Regions from separate parts of the Staphylococcus sp. GW821-FHT11H10 genome, predicted to be linked through region 2. Evidence: riboswitches for the same ligand, from Rfam matches in the RefSeq annotation. Region 2 holds a riboswitch; each other region holds the start of a gene.
The links. Region 2 has a riboswitch for S-adenosylmethionine ahead of AC1RRU_RS09360 (aminotransferase class I/II-fold pyridoxal phosphate-dependent enzyme). Riboswitches for the same ligand answer to the same signal wherever they lie in the genome.
Positions count from the first base shown of each region.

Region 1: it holds a riboswitch for S-adenosylmethionine, as region 2 does, so the genes downstream of both, AC1RRU_RS04755 (MetQ/NlpA family ABC transporter substrate-binding protein) here and AC1RRU_RS09360 (aminotransferase class I/II-fold pyridoxal phosphate-dependent enzyme) in region 2, are expected to answer to the same signal.
Region 3: it holds a riboswitch for S-adenosylmethionine, as region 2 does, so the genes downstream of both, metK (methionine adenosyltransferase) here and AC1RRU_RS09360 (aminotransferase class I/II-fold pyridoxal phosphate-dependent enzyme) in region 2, are expected to answer to the same signal.

Region 1 covers NZ_JBXARC010000005.1:117,812-124,826, reverse strand. Annotated here, with positions in the region: gene alsS (acetolactate synthase AlsS) at 1-151, opposite strand, end outside; gene AC1RRU_RS04765 (APC family permease) at 893-2,344, shown strand; gene AC1RRU_RS04760 (aspartate aminotransferase family protein) at 2,398-3,735, opposite strand; gene AC1RRU_RS04755 (MetQ/NlpA family ABC transporter substrate-binding protein) at 3,977-4,792, opposite strand; SAM riboswitch class I at 4,905-5,011, opposite strand; gene AC1RRU_RS04750 (hypothetical protein) at 5,159-5,584, shown strand; gene AC1RRU_RS04745 (LPXTG cell wall anchor domain-containing protein) at 5,784-6,410, shown strand; gene AC1RRU_RS04740 (putative glycoside hydrolase) at 6,450-7,015, opposite strand, start outside.
Region 2 covers NZ_JBXARC010000017.1:18,373-25,387, forward strand. Annotated here, with positions in the region: gene AC1RRU_RS09345 (heavy metal translocating P-type ATPase) at 1-1,984, shown strand, start outside; gene copZ (copper chaperone CopZ) at 2,073-2,279, shown strand; gene AC1RRU_RS09355 (D-lactate dehydrogenase) at 2,450-3,448, opposite strand; gene AC1RRU_RS09360 (aminotransferase class I/II-fold pyridoxal phosphate-dependent enzyme) at 3,481-4,641, opposite strand; SAM riboswitch class I at 4,721-4,828, opposite strand; gene AC1RRU_RS09365 (phytoene desaturase family protein) at 4,908-6,416, opposite strand; gene AC1RRU_RS09370 (phytoene/squalene synthase family protein) at 6,424-7,015, opposite strand, start outside.
Region 3 covers NZ_JBXARC010000035.1:2,536-9,550, forward strand. Annotated here, with positions in the region: gene menC (o-succinylbenzoate synthase) at 1-884, shown strand, start outside; gene yidD (membrane protein insertion efficiency factor YidD) at 881-1,117, opposite strand; gene ytkD (RNA deprotection pyrophosphohydrolase) at 1,184-1,657, shown strand; gene AC1RRU_RS12040 (alpha/beta hydrolase family protein) at 1,638-2,408, shown strand; gene pckA (phosphoenolpyruvate carboxykinase (ATP)) at 2,473-4,065, opposite strand; SAM riboswitch class I at 4,231-4,341, shown strand; gene metK (methionine adenosyltransferase) at 4,457-5,653, shown strand; gene AC1RRU_RS12055 (hypothetical protein) at 5,748-6,656, shown strand; gene AC1RRU_RS12060 (aldo/keto reductase) at 6,935-7,015, shown strand, end outside.

The DNA.
Region 1 (7,015 bases), on a different contig from region 2:
GACGTGTCACAATAAGTTCTGGACCATCATCTTCAAGAGCATTAAAGAGATAGTCTATTTTAGCTCCTGGAATACCAAATACGTAATCTACATTATTATTTTTTAAAGTATCAATGACCATGTTTGCAGCAGAATAGTTTTCTTTAGTCATCTGAATTCATATCCTTTCAAGTTCCGTTTTAAATTTTAATATTAAAAAGAAGCCACCTACATGTCTATTTTTTAAGGGAAAAAGAGGGAAAGACTTAGTTACATGAGTTGTGGCTTCTTTATATTTAAAGTTACTTCATTATTTCATTGTTGCTAGTAATCTCAGTTAGGGATACATATTTAAATGCGAGATGGGAGTCTTCTATCTATGTCAATTGGTGTAATAAATCATAAAGTTCAGCACTATTATGCTAATACAATATAAGGGGATGGATTTACTACACGAAATAGAAGCATTTAAATATGATGTAACTTTATTACATGACTAATTATAGTATGTTCTGAACTATTAATAAAATACATATTTTCGATAGAACCTATTCCATAATGGAATAGGTCAACAAACTTTAATTTTTTAGTAAAATACCACTAAATAAAGGTCTAATTACTTGACTTATTGTGTATTTTTAGTATGTTAATCCCGACCAAAAGACCACTTTTTATATTTTATGGATGATTTTACTCTTTTTTGTTGTTTTTATTTCTTATTAATCTGTTATAATCAAATCTATCATTTAAAATTTCCTTGTTACACTCTGTCATTTTATAAAAAGTAAGAAAACTTAAAATTTTCAGAAATTTTAGACAAAAATACAAAGTTTTGTGCTAATATAATAAATATTCTAGAGATAACAAGCTAATCTTATAACTCAATATATTAAGTAAGTGGAGGTTCATGATTATGGCCAGTTTTTTCAAAAATTTAACTCGAAAAGAAGATCCCACAATCTATCAAAATAAAGATGGTCATTTAAAACGTACATTACGCGTTCGAGATTTTCTTGCATTAGGTGTTGGTACGATTGTATCAACTGCAATTTTTACATTGCCTGGCGTTGTAGCCGCTGAACATGCAGGCCCTGCTGTTGCATTATCATTCTTACTTGCAGCGATTGTTGCAGGTTTAGTTGCCTTCTCATATGCCGAAATGGCATCAACAATGCCTTTCGCCGGTTCAGCTTATTCTTGGATTAACGTTTTATTTGGAGAATTTTCAGGTTGGGTCGCAGGTTGGGCACTTTTAGCTGAATACTTTATTGCCGTAGCCTTTGTAGCATCCGGATTCTCTGCCAATTTAAGAGGACTCGTATCACCATTAGGTATCGTATTGCCTAAAGCATTATCGAATCCATTCGGAGCTGATGGTGGTGTGATTGATATTATCGCTGCTGTTGTAATCATTATTACTGCAATCATTTTATCACGTGGTATGACTGAAGCAGCACGTGTAGAAAACGTCTTAGTTATCTTAAAAGTATTTGCAATCGTATTGTTCATTATCGTAGGTTTAACTGCTATCCAAGCATCTAACTATGTTCCGTTTATTCCAGAACATAAAGTGACTGAAAATGGTGATTTCGGTGGTTGGCAAGGTATTTATGCTGGGGTTTCTATGATTTTCTTAGCTTATATTGGATTTGATTCAATCGCAGCCAACTCTGCAGAAGCTATCAACCCACAAAGAACAATGCCTCGTGGTATTCTTGGTTCATTAGCTGTCGCTTTAGTATTATTCGTAGGTGTAGCTTTAGTATTGGTTGGTATGTTCCATTATTCTAAATACGCTGGTAATGCTGAACCTGTAGGTTGGGCACTTCGTCAAAGTGGCCACGGTATTATTGCTGCTGTCATTCAAGCTATTTCAGTAATCGGTATGTTCACCGCTTTAATTGGTATGATGTTAGCAGGATCACGTTTATTATATTCATTTGGTCGTGATGGTTTATTACCACCTTGGTTATCAAAATTAAACCATAAACATCTACCAAACAGAGCACTTTTAATCCTAACTATTATTGGTGTATTAATTGGTTCAATGTTCCCATTTGCATTCTTGGCACAACTTATCTCAGCAGGAACATTAGTCGCATTTATGTTTGTGTCTCTTGCAATGTATCGTTTAAGAAAACGTGAAGGTAAAGATTTACCTGAACCATCGTTTAAAGTACCGTTCTTCCCTGTACTACCAATAATCACATTTATTTTAGTATTACTTGTATTCTGGGGATTAAGTTTCGATGCTAAACTATATACTTTAATTTGGTTCGTTGTTGGTATCATAATCTATTTAAGTTATGGTGTTCGACATTCTAAGAAAAATGAAGAAGAGGACTACGTCGTACCAAAAGATTAATACAAATGAAAAAGCACCTGTCTCATCGATTGAGATAGGTGCTTCTTTTCGTGTTACCAGCCTTGACCATCAATATTATAATTATTCAGTTGTCCATCTTGTAACGCTTGCAATGCATTCTCTATTGTATTTAAAGCATAATCTAATTGTTCATACGTAATAACTAATGGTGGTTGGAAACGTAGTACATTACCAGCTACTGCAATCAATACAAGACCATGATCAAAACAATAATTACATATTTTAAGTGCTTCTTCAGAAGCTCTCGTCTTAGCTTGTTTATTTGATACGATATCAATACCAATTGATAAACCTTTACCACGCACATCTCCAACGAAATCATAATCATTCACCCATTGATCCATTCGCTTGCGCACGTAAGCCCCTTTTTCAGAACTAGCAGTTAATAAATCTTCATCTTCAATCATACCTAATGTAGCTAAAGCCGCTTCACAACTTACAGGATTCGCACCAGTTGTAAATAGATGTGCCGGTGCCTCAAGTGTCTCTATGATTTCTTTACGACCAACAATAGCAGACATCGGTAATCCACCTGCTAGTGATTTACCAAATGTAATTAAATCCGGTGTGAAATTAAAGTGATCAATTGAACTCCATGTACCAGTTCGCCCTAACCCCTGTTGAATATCGTCTACAGCAATTAGAATACCATGTTCACGGCATAACGCTTCTAATGCCTCAAAGTAACCATCTACAGGTTCTAATAGACCTCCGTCACCTTGGATTGTTTCTACAACTATACAAGCCACTTCATCCGCTGGCACATATTTCGCAAACATTTCTTTTAATGGTGCAAGATACTCTTCAACTGTATTTGCATTTGGCTGCTCAAACATCCCTCTATATTTATCAGGGAATGGAATATGATAAAATCCATTCAATAATGGTCCATAGTGTTTGCGCATATTTAAACTAATGGCAGACATGGATAATGACCCAAATGTTGACCCATGATATGCATTTGTGAAACTAATAATGTAAGGGCGCCCCGTATAAGCTCTCGCAAATTTAATAATACCGTCATTCGCATCAGACCCACTTAATCCAAACGTTACACGCTTTTCATAGTCACCTGGAGCAATTTCACATAGCTTTTTAGATAATTTTACTGCTGGTTCATGATACATATATGCTGGTGTATAATGAATAAATTTCTCAGCTTGTTTCTTAATCGCTTCAGTAACTGGTTTAGGTGCGTGTCCTACATTTTGTGAACTTGCACTTGATAATAAATCAATATATTCTTTACCATCCACATCTACTAGTGTCGCACCATAACCATGGTCAATGGCTAATGGATAGTATTTTATTCTCCCTGATGCGGCGAAGTATTTCCCATCTTCATTAATTAATTCCTCTGCTTTACTCATATCGGCTCATCCTCCCAAGATAGACCATCCCTTTTGCTTCCCTCTATTTGAAAAGTTCTACGGCCCTCTAAATAAACACTATTTAAGTGATAATATTCAATATATTACTAATAATTGTCAGATTTGTAAATATTTTCTGAATAATCAAAAATAATTAAAGTTTATAATTTTTGGTATTTATTATTTTTTTTTAAAAAGAACCCACAAAGCTATTACTTTGCGGGTAGTTTAATATGGATAATTATTTACTTTCGTATGGAATTACATCGTCTCCATATTCTTTCTTAATATAATCTTTAATTTCTTTCGATTGCATAACTTTTAATAATTCTTGGAACTTTTTATCTTTTTTATGTCCTTCTTGTACAGCAATAATATTGGCAAACGGAGATGATTTACCTTCCATAACAATTGCATCTTTAGAAGGTTTCAAACCATTATCGATGGCATAGTTAGAATTCATAATCACTGCTGCTCCTTCACCGTTTTTATATGTCTTTGGTAAAAACTCAGCCCCTTGTTGATGATTGAATTTTAAATTCTTTTTATTTTCAGCGATATCTTCAAACTTAGCATCTTCAATTTTGACACCTTTTTTCAACTTAATGAGACCTTCATCTACAAAGAATGATAAAAATCGTCCTTCTTCCGCTGGATTATTTGAAACATAAATCGTTGAACCTTCAGGAATATCTTTTAGATTTTTATATTTTTTACTGTATACGCCCATTGGAGTTGTAAATACTTTACCTAATTCTTCTATTTTATATCCATGACTCTTCTTTTCAGCTTTTAAATAAGGTACATGTTGGAAGAAGTTCGCATCTACATCACCTTTATCTAATAGTTTATTTGGCACTTTATAATCATTTACCTCTTTAACTTCTAAATCATAACCTTTTTTCTTTAATTGTTCTTTAGCTTTCTTCAACACATCTCCATGGGGTGCAGGTGAAGCAGCAACCGTGATTTTTTTATTATCCTCTTTATCTTTGCCACATCCAGCTAATACAATAACTAAAACTAAAATACTTATAACACTTAACCATTTTTTCATGTATATCGACACCTCTTTTTTAATAATGATTCAATTACACTTCAACTCTTAAATAGTTAGAAGACATAAAAAAATACTTTCTATTATTTAAGAGAAAGTATCGATACACTTTCTCTTATCTCTTAAAGTATTGTCTACTTTATGTGAATTAGCACCATTTCGTTAAACGACGGTTGCTGGGCTTCTTAGGGCACATCCCTCCACCACTCTTGATAAGAGTTAACAAGTTTTATTGAATTGTTATTATATTAGCATTGGATAGTGTTTGGGTCAATATCATTTTTTAAATATTCTAAATTTTTAAAATGTGTGATTTCCTTCATCATAGGGAATAGCTTGTTAAACTCATTTGAAGGATGGATAATTATGATACGATACGGCTACCACTTTCTTAGTGCATTACTGATTAGCATTTTATTATTGCTTATCATGTTTACTATAGATGTCGTAACACACACGACGCACCTAACCTTGTTATTAATCAATATCGATTTCATTGCTGACCCAAATCAAACACCACTGATTTTAGAACTATTGATTCATATTGTCATTGGATTTTTAATTTACATCACATTTCTAATTATTTATAAATTTTTCAAACCTTTTTACAAAATAAGTTATTTATTACTGATCATCATTTTTCTAATATTATATCCATTACTTATTCTATTGGCACAACGTTCATTTTTTCAATTTAGTTGGACAGAATACGGTTTATGGATGATTGCACATTTGATTTTCACTGTTTGCATGGCATGGTCTATCCCTTACTTTTCTAAAAAGAAATGGTAAGTTAGCATCATTAAATTTAGTATCACGATTACTTATATTCATAAAAACTTTAATATTGTAAATCTAACTTTACAAATATGTCATTCTTTAAGCTAATTTAAAGTTTCAATATGGTTTACTTTAAACCCCTATTTTAATTAATTCTGAGTGTTACACTAAGGCTGTAAAAGATAAATAATGAAATGGGGTTTTCATTGTGATGAAGGTTTCTCTATTTGCGTCAACACTTATTTCAAGTACAGTATTATTAACTGCTTTTAGTGGACATCAAGCTTTTGCTGCTGATATCGTTACTAAGAATAACGCACAAGAAGTTGCTTCAGAGGCGTTATCAAATAGTGGAGGTAATCCAGATTTACAAAACTTTGGAAAAGTAATCGACAAAGGGGACTATTTTGAAATTAAAAGCCATAATAAAGCAAATGCTGGTTTAGGGGTTTATAAAGTTCATAAAAATGGCCAAGTCGAATATAAAAATGATAAATATAGTAACTTTAATCAACTTCAAAGTGGAGAAACATATGTTGAACACGGTATTGCAAATGCTGCTGAATTAGATGATCTAAAGGAAGAAGCATCTAAAATTAATTCTGTAGATTGTGCGCGTGAATTAAATTCATATTATGTCGGTAACGTTAAATCTAACGAAGTGCCTTCGTCTCAATCAGTAAAAAAACAAGGTAACCATAATAGCACAAATGCTCAATCTTCATTACCTGAAACTGGTCATTCAGACAGTGAACAATCCATTCAATTATTAGGTAGCATTTTCTTATTACTAGGCGGTGCGTTAGTAGCTAAACAATCTCATAAAAAAATCTCATAGAAAAAACGAGATGACTTCAAAGTCATCTCGCCTTTTTTATTATTGATTGCTGTTCCCATTCTCTTCAGTACTATCTTTTTTATTGTCGTCTTTATTGTCTTGCTGTTTTGTATCTTGCTCTACACCTTCTGGGTCACGTTCTTTCGCGCTACCTTTTTTAGGATTATAGTTTGCACCTTCAGTATATTCGTTACCCGCATTCCATAGTAAGAACTCATTCACACCATTATCTTTTAAAGCCTGAACTTGTTCAGATACTGCTTTGGCATCATAATCAATATAATTACCATCACCTAAATATGATGCTGTGAAATCTTGAATCCATGGACGAGAAATTGGTTTTTTCTTACCTAGTGAATCTAGTAAACTATTTTCTTTTTGAATGTATCGATTTACTGTTTTGTACGGTTCTGTATCCGGAGCATCTAAACCAAAGTCACCGTTACTCCAATGTGAAGGATAAATCATTGATGAAATCGCATCTACATTTTCAGACATTTTAGGGAAACTTTGACCAATGCCTGGTGCGTTTTTAACTAATGCAGAATAGCCAAATACGTCTGCCGATACGTTAACACCCATTGGTTTCAACTCTTTATTAGCAT
Region 2 (7,015 bases):
CGACGCACAGCCTAAACAATCCGAAGAAGATCAAGCAACACGTAAACAACAAGAACTTAAGCATAAGCGAAATAAATTAATAATCTCTACTATTCTGTCATTACCTCTATTAATGACAATGCTCGTCCATCTCTTTAATATGCATTTACCAGATATCTTAATGAATCCTTGGTTCCAATTTATCCTTGCGACACCAATCCAATTTATCATTGGTTGGCAATTTTATGTTGGCGCTTATAAGAACTTGCGCAACGGTGGCTTTAATATGGATGTGCTCGTTGCATTAGGTACTAGTGCTGCATACTTTTACAGTATTTATGAAATGATCAAATGGTTTTCTGGTGCCACAAACATGCCTCACCTTTACTTTGAGACAAGCGCTGTACTTATCACATTAATTCTTTTCGGAAAATATTTAGAAGCACGTGCTAAATCACAAACGACGAATGCATTAAGTGAATTACTTAACTTACAAGCAAAAGAGGCACGCCTAATTGATGATAATGGTATGGAGAAAATGGTACCGCTCAATCAAGTTAATGTAGATGATATCTTGTTAATTAAACCCGGTGAAAAGATACCTGTCGATGGTAAAATTATTAAGGGTGAAACTGCTATTGATGAATCAATGCTAACAGGTGAATCCATGCCAGTTGATAAACACGTTGATGATGTAGTAATAGGCTCAACTATGAATACGAATGGTGTTATTACAATTATGGCAACTAAAGTTGGCAAAGATACTGCCCTATCCAATATTATTAAAGTGGTTGAGGAAGCTCAAAGTTCTAAAGCACCTATCCAACGTTTAGCTGATATTATATCAGGTTATTTCGTTCCAATTGTTATTGCGATTGCTTTACTGACATTCTTAATTTGGATTACACTTGTACATCCTGGTCAATTTGAAGATGCACTTGTTGCTGCGATATCAGTTCTAGTGATTGCTTGTCCATGTGCACTTGGTTTAGCTACACCAACTTCAATAATGGTTGGAACTGGTCGCGCTGCTGAAAATGGTATTTTGTTTAAAGGTGGCGAATATGTCGAACGTACAAATCAAGTTGATACAGTTGTGTTTGACAAGACAGGAACACTTACACACGGCAAACCAGAAGTAACTTATTTTGAAGGTGACAAAGATACCTTAACTTTAGTTGCTTCAGCTGAAAATAACTCTGAACACCCACTTGCTACTGCAATTGTTAACTACGCCAAACAACACAAAGTTAACTTGGTAAATGTCACAAATTATCAAACATTACCAGGTCACGGAATACAAGCCATTATAGATGATTCTATGTTATTTGTAGGTAATCAAAAGTTAATGTTAGATCATCAAATCAATATACAAAGCATTAAACAGAAGATGAAACAGATGGAAGCCGAGGGACACACTGTTATGCTAATAGCTTATGATGGCGAACTAAGAGGTATGATTGCTGTAGCTGACACTGTTAAAGCATCTGCTAAAGAAGCTATCCAACAATTATCATCTATGAATATCAGAACGGTCATGCTAACTGGTGATAATGAACGAACTGCAAAAGCTATTGCTAAAGAAGTCGGCATTGATCAAGTCATTGCCGGCGTCCTACCTGAAGATAAAGCACATCATATAACTCAATTACAAGAACAGAAACATAATGTCGCTATGGTCGGTGACGGTATCAATGATGCGCCTGCCCTCGTCAAAGCAGATATTGGCATTGCAATGGGAACGGGCACTGAAGTAGCAATAGAAGCTGCAGATATCACCATTCTTGGCGGAGATATCCAATTAGTTCCTAAGGCCATTCATGCAAGTCATAAAACAATTCGCAATATTAAACAGAACTTATTCTGGGCATTTGGATACAACATTGCAGGCATCCCTATTGCGGCAATGGGATTACTTGCCCCTTGGATAGCTGGTGCTGCGATGGCCTTAAGTTCAGTTAGTGTAGTAAGTAATGCCTTAAGACTAAAACGAATGAAATTATAATTATGAAGCATTTCTATTTTATTTCTTTGTTTATTAAAAAGGAGTAAAATATGGGTATATATTACTAAGAACATCGGAGGTGACAGGTATGATTAATAAAGTTATTAATGTTGAAGGTATGAGTTGTGATCATTGTAGAAATGCTGTTGAATCAGCACTAGCGAAATTAAACGGTGTGACTTCAGCAGAAGTAGACTTAGATAAAAATCAAGTTCGCGTCGATTACGACGAAAATAGAGTATCAGTTGAACAAATGAAAGAAGCTATTGAAGACCAAGGCTACGATGTAAAATAAGATCTGAATAAGAAACCTGCTTTTGTTAGGCAGTCAATAAGGCCCGTACAAAAGCCATTAGGATGTAGGCGAACTAGAAAAGTGAGCAATCGTGCTGGCAAAATATGAGGAGTTGAGTATGGGACATTGAATTTTTAAATAATTCTGTCCCATGCCCAACTCTTATTTTTTTAATTCACTCTTAATTTTGTCGTACCTGTATTCATGACATCAATGACTGCATCGAGTGCATCAACAATTAAGTTCTTAACTGCCGCATCAGTATAAAACGCGATATGTGGTGTTAACCAGATATCTTCTCTAGCAATTAGTTCATCTAATAAGTCATCATTAATTGCTTTATTACGATAATCTCCTGGGAACAACCCTCGTTCATGCTCATAGGTGTCTAACGCTGCGCCTTTAATGTGTCCACTATCAATCGCATCTAGTAATGCTCTCGTATCTACTATCGATCCCCTAGCAGCGTTTACAAATACGGCACCTTTTTTAAATTTTGAAAATAAATCTCTATTGAAGAGATGTGGATTATATTTCGTTGCTGGAATATGAACTGTAACAATATCTGCATCACGTAAAGCTTCTTCCAACGTATCCTTATACTCAACATATTGCGCAACCTTTTCATTAGGAAATGGATCATATGCAACAACATGACTTCTATATCCTTTTGCAAAAATACTTGCCGCTATCGAACCAATACGTCCTGTTCCTATAACAGCTACGGTTAAATCGCTTATTGAACGCGACAATATTGATGGTTCCCATCTAAAATCATAGTCTTTAAGTTTACGTTGAATGTCGTTCTGATTTCTTACAATATTAATGGCTTGTGTCACTGCAAACTCTGCAATTGAACTAGGTGAATATGACGGTACATTAGATATGATAATGCCATATTGTGTAGCTAAATTTAAGTCGTATGTATCAAATCCAGCACTACGTTGTGCAATATGTTTAATGCCAAATTGTTGCAATTTGGCAAATACATCTTCCGATATTGGATGTTGTTGAGACAAAGATAAACCATCAAATCCTTGAACATCATCGACATTATCTTCTGTTAATATTTCTTTATTTAACTCTACTTCGACATTATTTTGTTCCGCCCATTCTTCAATATAAGGAATATCTTCATCTCGTACACTCATTATTTTAATTTTAGTCATAAAATTTCATCCTTTCTATTTGTGACTTCTTGTTACTCGTTATATAAATAAGATAAAGAAGCTAATCGTTTAGCCGCTTCAGTTAATAATTGGTCATCTAATGCTAGGGAAATACGGACGTAATGACGACCATTTTCACCAAATGGAATGCCAGGCGCCACTAAGATCGATTGTTCTTTCAACAAATACTGTTCAAATGATTCACTATCATACCCTGGTGGTGTTTGAAGCCATGAGTAAATACCACCTTTAGAATGTACAAATGGTAAATTGGCATCTTTTAATTGTTTCTCAAACGTGTCACGACGACGTTTGAATGTTTCATTTTGTTGATCTAGAAAGTCATCATAGTGATTAAGTGCGTATGTTGCTGCATCTTGAAGGGCACCAAACATACCAGCATTAGTATGTGTTTGATATTTCTTCAGCGCTTGTATCATGTCTTTGTTACCTACTGCGAATCCTACTCTAAATCCTGACATATTATAACCTTTAGATAATGAAAAAATTTCAATTGCTACTTCCTTTGCATCTTTAGAAGCAAGTATACTTGGGTTCTTTGCATCAAATCCAAAAGCACTATACGCGAAATCATGAACGATCTTTGTATGCGTACCTTTAAATCTTTGAATTGCTTCATCAAACACTGCTTTAGTAGCCGTTGATCCAGTAGGATTATTTGGGTAAGTCAAATAAACGAGTGACGTACGTGCTAATGTTTGTGCATCTACTTTGCTCCAATCTGGCAAATAATGTGGTGGCTCCAAATTAAGTGGTACTGGATTGGCATCAGCAAGCATGACACCAGCAAGATAATCCGTATAACCTGGGTCTGGAAGTAGCACGTTTTCTCCAGGATTAACAATACATGTAGGCAAAGCCACTAAACCATTTTTAGTACCATAAAGTATGCACACTTCATCATCTTTATGCAGTTCAACACCATATTGTCGTTGATAGAAATTAACAATTGCTTCTTTAAAGGATTCCTTACCATGAAATGCACCATATTTTTGATTTTCAGGAATTCGAACAGCATCAGCAAAGTGATCAACAATGCCTTTAGGCGTTTCGCCATCCGGGATACCAACTGCCATATTAATTAACGGTAGTGGTCCATGCTCAACCTTACGCCCCATCGTTTTACCAAAATAACTATCAGGAATATTGGCTAGTTTATTAGAAATTGTCATTATTTACCCCCTTTTCAAATTAAAAAAGCTATATATCACTCTCAATTGATAGTGACATATAGCTTAGTTATGACTATGACACTTATCTTTGAGGCATACCTCTTTGGAGTTAGCACAGTACTTTTGTCTTTTAAGTCTGTTGCTGAAGTTTCATTGGGCCAAATCCCTTCACTTCTCTGGATAAGTCTATTGAATTAATATTTATTGTATCAGTTCAATAAGTATTGTCAATATTTATAATTTTCAGATTTATAGCAAGTTTTACTTTATTTTCCGTGTTCTATGTCTTCTAACATTGCTTCGGCAGTAATTTTAGCACTCGTCAACACAATTGGCACACCTGCACCAGGGTGCGTACTTGCCCCTGCAAAGTATAAGTCTTTATAATCTCTTGATACATTTGGTGGTCTATAATAATTACTTTGTGTAAGTGTTGGCATAAGTCCAAATGCTGAGCCGAATTTGGCATTATAACGACTCTCAAAATCAAGCGGTGTAAATACTGTTTCAGATACAACATCCTGACGTATATCTTTAAGTGCCTCAATCGTTTCTAATTTGTTATAAATGACATCTTTCGCTTTTTCAACCATATTAGGATCGTTCCAGTCAATTTCACCTGTCTTCAACTCAGGGACTGGCATTAAGACATACATCCCTGTCTGATCTTTAGGCGCTAATGCTTCGTCTTCTACAGATGGGAAGTAAAGATATAATGATGGGTCATCAGGCATCTTACCACTAAAAATGTCATCAATATTGCCTCTAAAATCTCTAGCAAATACAACATTATGTACATGTAATTTATCACGTAATTGACGATTAATACCTGCATAAATTAAAAATGCTGAACATGAATAGTCCATGTTATCTACCTTTTCAGGAGAATAGTTCTTTAAAGGTGAGTGCACAGGCATTAAGTTTTGTGCCACATATGGAAAGTCAGCAGTACATAGCACTTTGTCAAAACGTCGAATATCACCATTAACACGTAGACCATCTGCACGTTTGAATTTAGGGTCAATAATGATTTCTTGTACATCTGCATTAAGTTCTACTTTAACACCATGGTCTTGACCAAGTTGTAGTAAACCTTGTGCTAAGCCATACATACCGCCTTTTATATAATGAACACCATGTACCATTTCAATCATTGGAATAATAGAATAAATTGAAGGCCCTTGTTTAGGATCAATACCTATGTATAACGTTTGAAATGCGAGTAACTTACGTATTTTTTCATTGGATACATAATTATCTATTAATTGATTCGCATTATTAAATGTCTTTAATTTTAATCCACGATATAGCGTCAATGGGTTATAAAATTCACTTGGTTTACGGAATGTTCGTTCAAGGAAGTATTTGCGAGCCACTTCATATCGTTTATACACATCCGTTAAAAATTGCATAAAACCTTGAGTAGAACCTGGTTCTGTCGCTTCTAACGTTTGACTAAGTTGTGCTAAATCAGTTGATACACTCACTTTATCTTTATCAGAAAAATAAATATCAAAAATATGTGTAAGTGGCTTCATATCTACGTAATCTTCAAAGCGTTTGCCACTTTCTTCAAATACGGCTTTATAAACATCCGGTACCATCACTATGGTTGGTCCCATATCAAAAGTAAAGCCATCTTTCTTAAATTGGCTCATACGGCCACCAACTTGTTCATTCTTCTCAAATATTGTAACTTGATGACCTTTAGCGGCTAGTCGTGCTGCAGCTGCTAAGCCGGTAACGCCAGCGCCTACTACTGCTATATTGCATATATCTGACCTAATCTTTATATTTTTTCTTTAAATTGCGGTAGATTTTATGTTTTTTCCATTTAGAAACGTACGCACGGTCTTTCAATGAGTAATCTGCTTTACGTACTTCGGTTAATATACCTCGATATACTTGGGCTGCTAACTCAATAATCATTCGAGATTCTTCATTGTATACATCAAGATGATTTAAAACCATGTCATAGTTATTATCGGCTAATGTAGCGTAGAATTCCCAAATTTTAATGTAATTGTCAGAGAGTTGATCACGTTCTATTTCATCAGCAATTGAAACATTAAATTCATTTAAACGCGCTTTACTAAAGTAAATACGCCCGTTGCGATAATCTTCACCAACATCACGTAGTATGTTCGTTAATTGAAGCGCTTCACCTAATTGCTTTCCATACTCATATGCTTCATCTGACGGTGGCGTTGCTAGTATTGGGATCAGTAATACGCCTACAGTTCCCGCAACACCATAACAATAATCTAGTAGACCACGATCTGTTTCAAACATTTCGAAATGCTGGTCTGCTTCAACCGTATCAATTAAGTCATAGAGGGCTTGGAAATTCATTTGGAAATGTGTAGCTGCATCA
Region 3 (7,015 bases), on a different contig from region 2:
AATCTTTTTTTGGAGAGTGCAATGCATTTGAAACAAATTGGTACAACGAAGAAACGATTGAAACTGTACAAGAAATACTTTCGCAATGGTCGGAAAGTATTGTTAAAAACTCTTTTCATAAATATGAAGATTGGAAACCATATTTAGATATACTTGACAATTATCCCGCAGCGAGAAGTACTTTGGTTATGGCGATTTATCAGATGTATCATGATTTACCGAAGTTTAAAGTAGCGTATGGTGCAACGATAAGTGGCATAAGTGCACAACAACTTGAGTACTTAAAACAAACTCAACCCAAACGTATAAAGTTGAAATGGACAGGTCAACTGAATGATGACATCTCACTTTTAGATGACATATTACCTTATGATTTTGAATTAGCATTAGATGCTAATGAGTCACTAGATGTTTCAGATTTTCAAAAATTAGAATCTATAAATGACCAAAATATACTTTATGTAGAGGAGCCATTCAAATCGTTGTCTTCAATTTTACACATTGATCATACGCAATACCCTGCAATTGCACTCGATGAAAAAGCTACTGATATAAATAGTATTATCTCAATTGTTAACCAATTCCCGGTTAAAGTAGTGGTTGTTAAACCATTTAGATTGGGTGGTCTTGATAGAGTACAATCATTGATTCGTGAATTGAAATCAATTGATATTAAAGTGGTTATAGGTGGAATGTACGAATATGGACTAAGTCGTTACTTTACTGCATTATTAGCTCGAGAAGGTGATTATCCTGGGGATGTAACCCCAGATGGTTATTATTTTACTGACGATTTCACGCAAGGTGTCGGTAAATTAAAAGAGGGGATGATTTCATTTCACCCCCCTCAAATCGATAAATCAAAATTGCTTAAATTAAATTAGTGTCTATGTTTATCCTTTTTTAAAGGAACTGGATCAAATCCACCTTTATGAAGAGGATGACATTTAAGAATGCGACGAATTCCCATATAGCCACCTTTGAATGGGCCATAAACTTCAATCGCTTCTCGCGTATATTCTGAGCACGTAGGATAAAATCTGCATGTAGGTGGCGTCATAGGTGAAATATAGCGTTGATAGATATGGATTATTCCAAGAAATAATTTTTTTAACATTATAGGCCTCCAACCAGTAATACGATTATAAATTAGTTTAACATATTGAAGGGAGTAGTATGGAACATGGAGTTTCTAGATAAAGATAATAGACGTGTCACAATGAGTTACAAAACGAACAACGACTGTCCTGATGGTAATCATGTTTTAGCTATTCCACTATATAAGAACCAGTTACTTTTTACTCAGCACAAAATGCGTGGCATTGAGTTTCCAGGTGGTAAGGTTGAAGAAGGAGAACAAAGTATACAAGCAATCAAGAGAGAACTTTTTGAAGAAACAGGAGGCATACCTGAAACGATAGATTATATTGCTCAGTATCAGGTTCATACATTCGATAACTCAATTTTCAAAAAAGATGTATATATCGTGAAGGTTAAATCATTTGAAGAGAAAAGTGATTATTTAGAAACGAGAGGGCCATTATTATTTGATAATATTAATTCTATTCCATTAGATAAACAAAGTTATTTAATACAAGATAATGCAATTCTTAAATGTGTCGAGAGGATGATAGAACTTGGATATTATCGCGACTAAGAAAATGCCTATAGCATCAAGAACGCATCAATTCGATGAAATTACCTATAAAGTTGAGGGTTTAAAAGTAAAAGCATTACAGATGTGCCCTTTAAAGAAGACAGTAAAAAGAATCGTAGTATATTTGCGAGGAGGTAAGGGACAAGTCGGACGTGTACGTGCAGCAAGACTAATGCAGTTTGCAAATGAAAATACCTTAGTTGTAGGTCCTTACTATAGAGGAAGTAATGGAAGTGAAGGTAGAGATGAGTTTGCTAACGCTGATTTAAAAGATGTTACCTATCTCATAAAGATACTTAAACAACGATTTCCTAATGCATATATACACATGATTGGTTTCTCAAGAGGTGGAATACAAGGACTACTTACATATCAAGATTACCCAGTCGATAGTTACATCATCTGGGGTGGTGTATCAAGTATGCACTTGATGTATGAAGAACGTACTGATTTAAGAGGGATGTTGCGTCGAATGGTAGGACATCCTTCCAAAAATAAAGAATCTTATGACCAAAGAGATGCGATAAAACTTATTGATTCTAATAGTTCACCAATTTTAATAGTTCATGGTGGCAAGGATAAACAAGTAGGTATTCATCATGCCTATTACTTGGAAGAACAATTGAAATTAAAAGGTGTTGTTCACGACACATTTTATCAACTTGATGAAGGGCATGTACCTAGACCACAAGCAATGAAATTAGCGCTCGATTATGTGCATCAATGGATGACGAAGTGTGAAGAAATATAATAAGACAACGTATAAGGGTTCAATACAGTACGCATTATACGTTGCCTTTTTAATAAATATTTAATTATTTTTTAAAGCCACCAGTGTTAGCAATTTCTTCAACTTCTGGACCGAATTTCTTGAAGTTTTCTTCAAAACGTTGGATTAAGTCATCGGCTTGAGCGCGATATTTATCAGAATCACTCCAAGCATTAATTGGATTAAGTATTGTTTTAGGAACATCTTCCATTTCAGTAGGAATACTTAAACCGAATTTCTCATCTTTTGTAAACTCTGCATTTTTCAATTTACCTTTAATTGCTTGATCTACCATATAACGAGTGTAATGTAGACTAATACGTCTACCTACGCCATATTTACCACCAGTCCATCCAGTGTTAACTAAGTATACATCAACATCATGTTTATCTATTAGTTCACCTAATAAATCTGCATATTTAATAGGATTAAGTGGTAAGAAAGGTGCACCAAAACAAGTTGAGAATGATGGTTCTGGTTCAGTAACGCCACGCTCAGTTCCAGCTAATTTAGAAGTGAAACCACTTAAGAAATGGTACATCGCTTGAGATTTAGTTAATTTAGCAATAGGTGGAAGTACACCAAATGCGTCAGCAGTTAAGAAAATTATTGTATTAGGATGTGCTGCTTTAGATGGTAATACAATATTATCAATGTGATGAATTGGATAGGCAGCACGTGTATTTTCAGTATATGAATTATCATCGAAATCAACAGCACCACGCTCGTTAACCACAGTATTCTCTAATATAGTACCGTATTGAATCGCGTTATAAATTTGAGGTTCTTTTTCTTTAGAAAGGTTGATTGCTTTTGCGTAACAACCGCCTTCAATATTGAAAATACCATTTTTATTCCAACCGTGTTCATCATCACCAATCAATTTTCTATCCGGTGCTGCTGATAAAGTTGTTTTACCTGTACCTGATAATCCGAAGAATAAGGCTACGTCTCCTTTATCTCCAACATTCGCAGAACAATGCATACTCATAATATCTTGCATTGGAAGCAAGTAGTTCATTACTGAGAAGATACCTTTTTTCATCTCACCAGCATACTCTGTACCACCAATTAAAATGGTTTTATGTTTGAATGAAATGATAACAAAAGTTTCTGATTTAGTTCCATCAACTTCAGGATCAGCTTTAAAGTGAGGTGCTGAAACAATTGTGAAGTTAGGTTTTATATTACTAGCTTCTTCTTTAGAATCTGGGCGGATAAACATGTTTTGAGCAAAAAGGTTATGCCATGCAAGTTCATTGATAACTGTAAGTTTCAATTGTGTGTCTTTGTCACTACCTGCATAACCATTAAAAACGTAAAGTTCGTCTTTTTTATCAAGATAGTCTAAAACTTTAGAGTAGAGATTTAAGAAAGTTTCTTCATCGATAGGTTGGTTGATATCTCCCCAATGAATATTATCTTTATAAGAAGGTTCTGTAACAATGAATTTATCTTTAGGTGAACGTCCAGTGTATTTACCTGTGCTTGCATTGATAGCACCAAGTTCAGTTAATTCTCCTTCATTATTATCCATAATTTTGTAATAAAGTTGAGTTGTTGAAAGCTGAAAAAGAGAGCTTTCTTTTTCCAATAATTTTTTAATTTTAGGTGTTTCGCCGTATGTATCTACTGACATACCCAATCCCTCCAGCGTGTGTTATAGAAATTCAATATTGTAAGCCTTTACATGAAAATAGTATAACATAATGCCGTAATTATTCCACCTGGAAAAGACAAAAAAACATGTAAAAACAAAATTGACATTAATAAATGAATTAGGTAGTATAGTTCTTAACGGATTCTCTTATCCTGAGTGGTGGAGGGACATGGACCCAATGAAACCCAGCAACCTCTTTTTTTAAAGAAAGGTGCCAAACCGTTTGCAGACATATACTCGTCTGAACGATAAGAGCGAATGGACGTTTAAGAGCCTTCTCTCTGTCTTGAATAGTGAAGAAGGCTCTTTTATTTTTGAGCTCACAATTAAAAGAGAATTTTCGTAAATATAGTTATAAAAGGAGCAAATCATGACTTATAATAAACGTTTATTTACTTCAGAATCAGTGACAGAAGGACATCCAGATAAGATTGCTGACCAAGTATCTGATGCCATTTTAGATGAAATCTTAAAAGATGATCCTAATGCACGTGTTGCTTGTGAAACTACTGTAACAACTGGAATGGCTCTAATTTCAGGTGAAATATCTACATCAACTTATGTAGATATACCTAAAGTTGTAAGAGAAACAATTAAAGGTATTGGCTACACTCGTGCTAAATATGGCTATGATTACCAAACTATGGCAGTTTTAACTGCAATCGATGAGCAGTCACCTGATATTGCACAAGGTGTCGACAAAGCACTTGAATACAGAAATGATATTTCAGAAGAAGAGATTGAAGCTACTGGTGCCGGTGACCAAGGTTTAATGTTCGGATATGCTACAAATGAAACAGAAACATATATGCCTCTACCTATCTTTTTATCTCATCAATTAGCGAAGCGTTTATCAGATGTACGTAAAGATGGTATTCTAGATTATTTAAGACCTGATGGTAAGGTTCAAGTTACAGTTGAATACGACGAATCAGATAAACCTAAGCGTATTGATACGATTGTAGTGTCATCTCAACATGCGGATGACATTGAATTAGAACAAATTCAAAGTGACATTAAAGAACATGTAATATACCCAACAGTTCCTGAAGGATTAATTGATAATGAAACGAAATTCTTTATCAATCCTACTGGAAGATTTGTTATCGGTGGACCTCAAGGTGATGCTGGATTAACAGGACGTAAAATCATTGTTGATACTTATGGTGGTTATGCACGTCATGGAGGAGGTTGCTTTAGTGGTAAAGACCCAACTAAAGTAGACCGATCAGCAGCTTATGCGGCAAGATATGTAGCTAAAAATATTGTTGCTGCAGGACTAGCAGACCAATGTGAAGTACAACTTGCTTATGCTATTGGAGTGGCTGAACCAGTTTCAATTTCAATTGATACATTTAAAACGGGCAAAGTTTCCGAGGCTCAACTTGTTGAAGCTGTCAGAGCTAACTTTGATTTACGTCCAGCAGGCATCATTAAAATGTTAGACTTAAAGCATCCTATATACAAACAAACTGCTGCTTATGGTCACTTTGGTAGAACGGATGTATTGTTACCATGGGAGAAATTAGATAAAGTCAATGTATTAAAAGATGCTGTTCAAGCTTAATAAACGCTTTAAATAATATAAAAGAAATTGTCGAAATTATAGATAGTTTCCATTATAATTAGATTTACTGATAGATTAAAGGAGCGTTGATTTAATGAATTCATTTGGACCAATCGAAATTGGTTTAATCGTAGCAATTGTAGTTGCAATTATCTGTTTAATATTATTCTTAGTTACACTTAAAAGTAAAAACAATATTAAACAGAAAACAAAAGAAGAATACGACTTAAAAGAAAAGCAAATGAAAGCGTCACATGACGAAGCCCTAGAGAAAGAACGCATACAAAATAAAAAGCAAGTTACTAAACAAAAAGAAGATTTTGATGCAACTGTAAGCGGTAAAGATCGTGAAATTGATGCATTGAAACTATTCTCAAAAAACAAAAGTGAATATGTTACAGATATGCGCTTAATTGGAATTAGAGATCGTTTAGTGAAAGAAAAACGTATTAGACCTGAAGATATGCATATTATGGCAAACATCTTCTTACCAAGTAATGAATTCAATGATATTGAACGCATTAGTCACCTTGTACTTACTCGTACAGGTCTATATATTATAGATTCTCAACTATTAAAAGGGCATGTTTATCAAGGTATAAGTGATAAGCAATTTAACGAATTGCCTATGATGGAGCATGTATTTAGTACTTTAGATTTAGATGCTAAGTCACCTCAAACGCTAGTACTCGATCAAAATGAAGATAAATCTTCGTTGTCATTCGTTAATTATTCAGATCAACTTACTTCAATTGAAAAGTTAGCGTCAGACTTGCAAACACAATTAGGTGCTAAATATACGCCAACTGCGATTTTATACTTTAATCCTAAACACGATGGAGACGTAACGATTTCAAATTATGCACAAAGTTCAAGTGTTAAAGTTCTAGTTGGACCTGATCAATTAGATGAGTTCTTTAATAAATTTGTATTCCATGGACGTATTCAATATAACGTAGATGAATTACAAAATGTTATGGATAAAATTGAATCATTTAATTAGTATTAGAGCCTGGGACATAAATAATATGATGATGCTATTTTGCAAATTCGCAGTAGCTGACTGAACTGAAAATGCGCTTAACTCAAGCTTTTTTCAGTTCTAGTCATCCTTGCGGGGGTGGGACGACGAATTTAAAAAGAATTCTGTCCCACTCCCTTTTTAATTTTGAGGAGAAGCTTATTTAAATAATAAACTAAACTAATATTAAAGTTTTCAATATGGACATTTTTGGGAATAGAGTAGTAATTATTAAAATAAGAAGAAAAGAGGTTTCTTTTATGGAAACAATTGAATTTTATAATGGTCACACAATGCCTAAAGTTGGAATTGGTACTTTTAGAGTAGAAAATAACGATGAA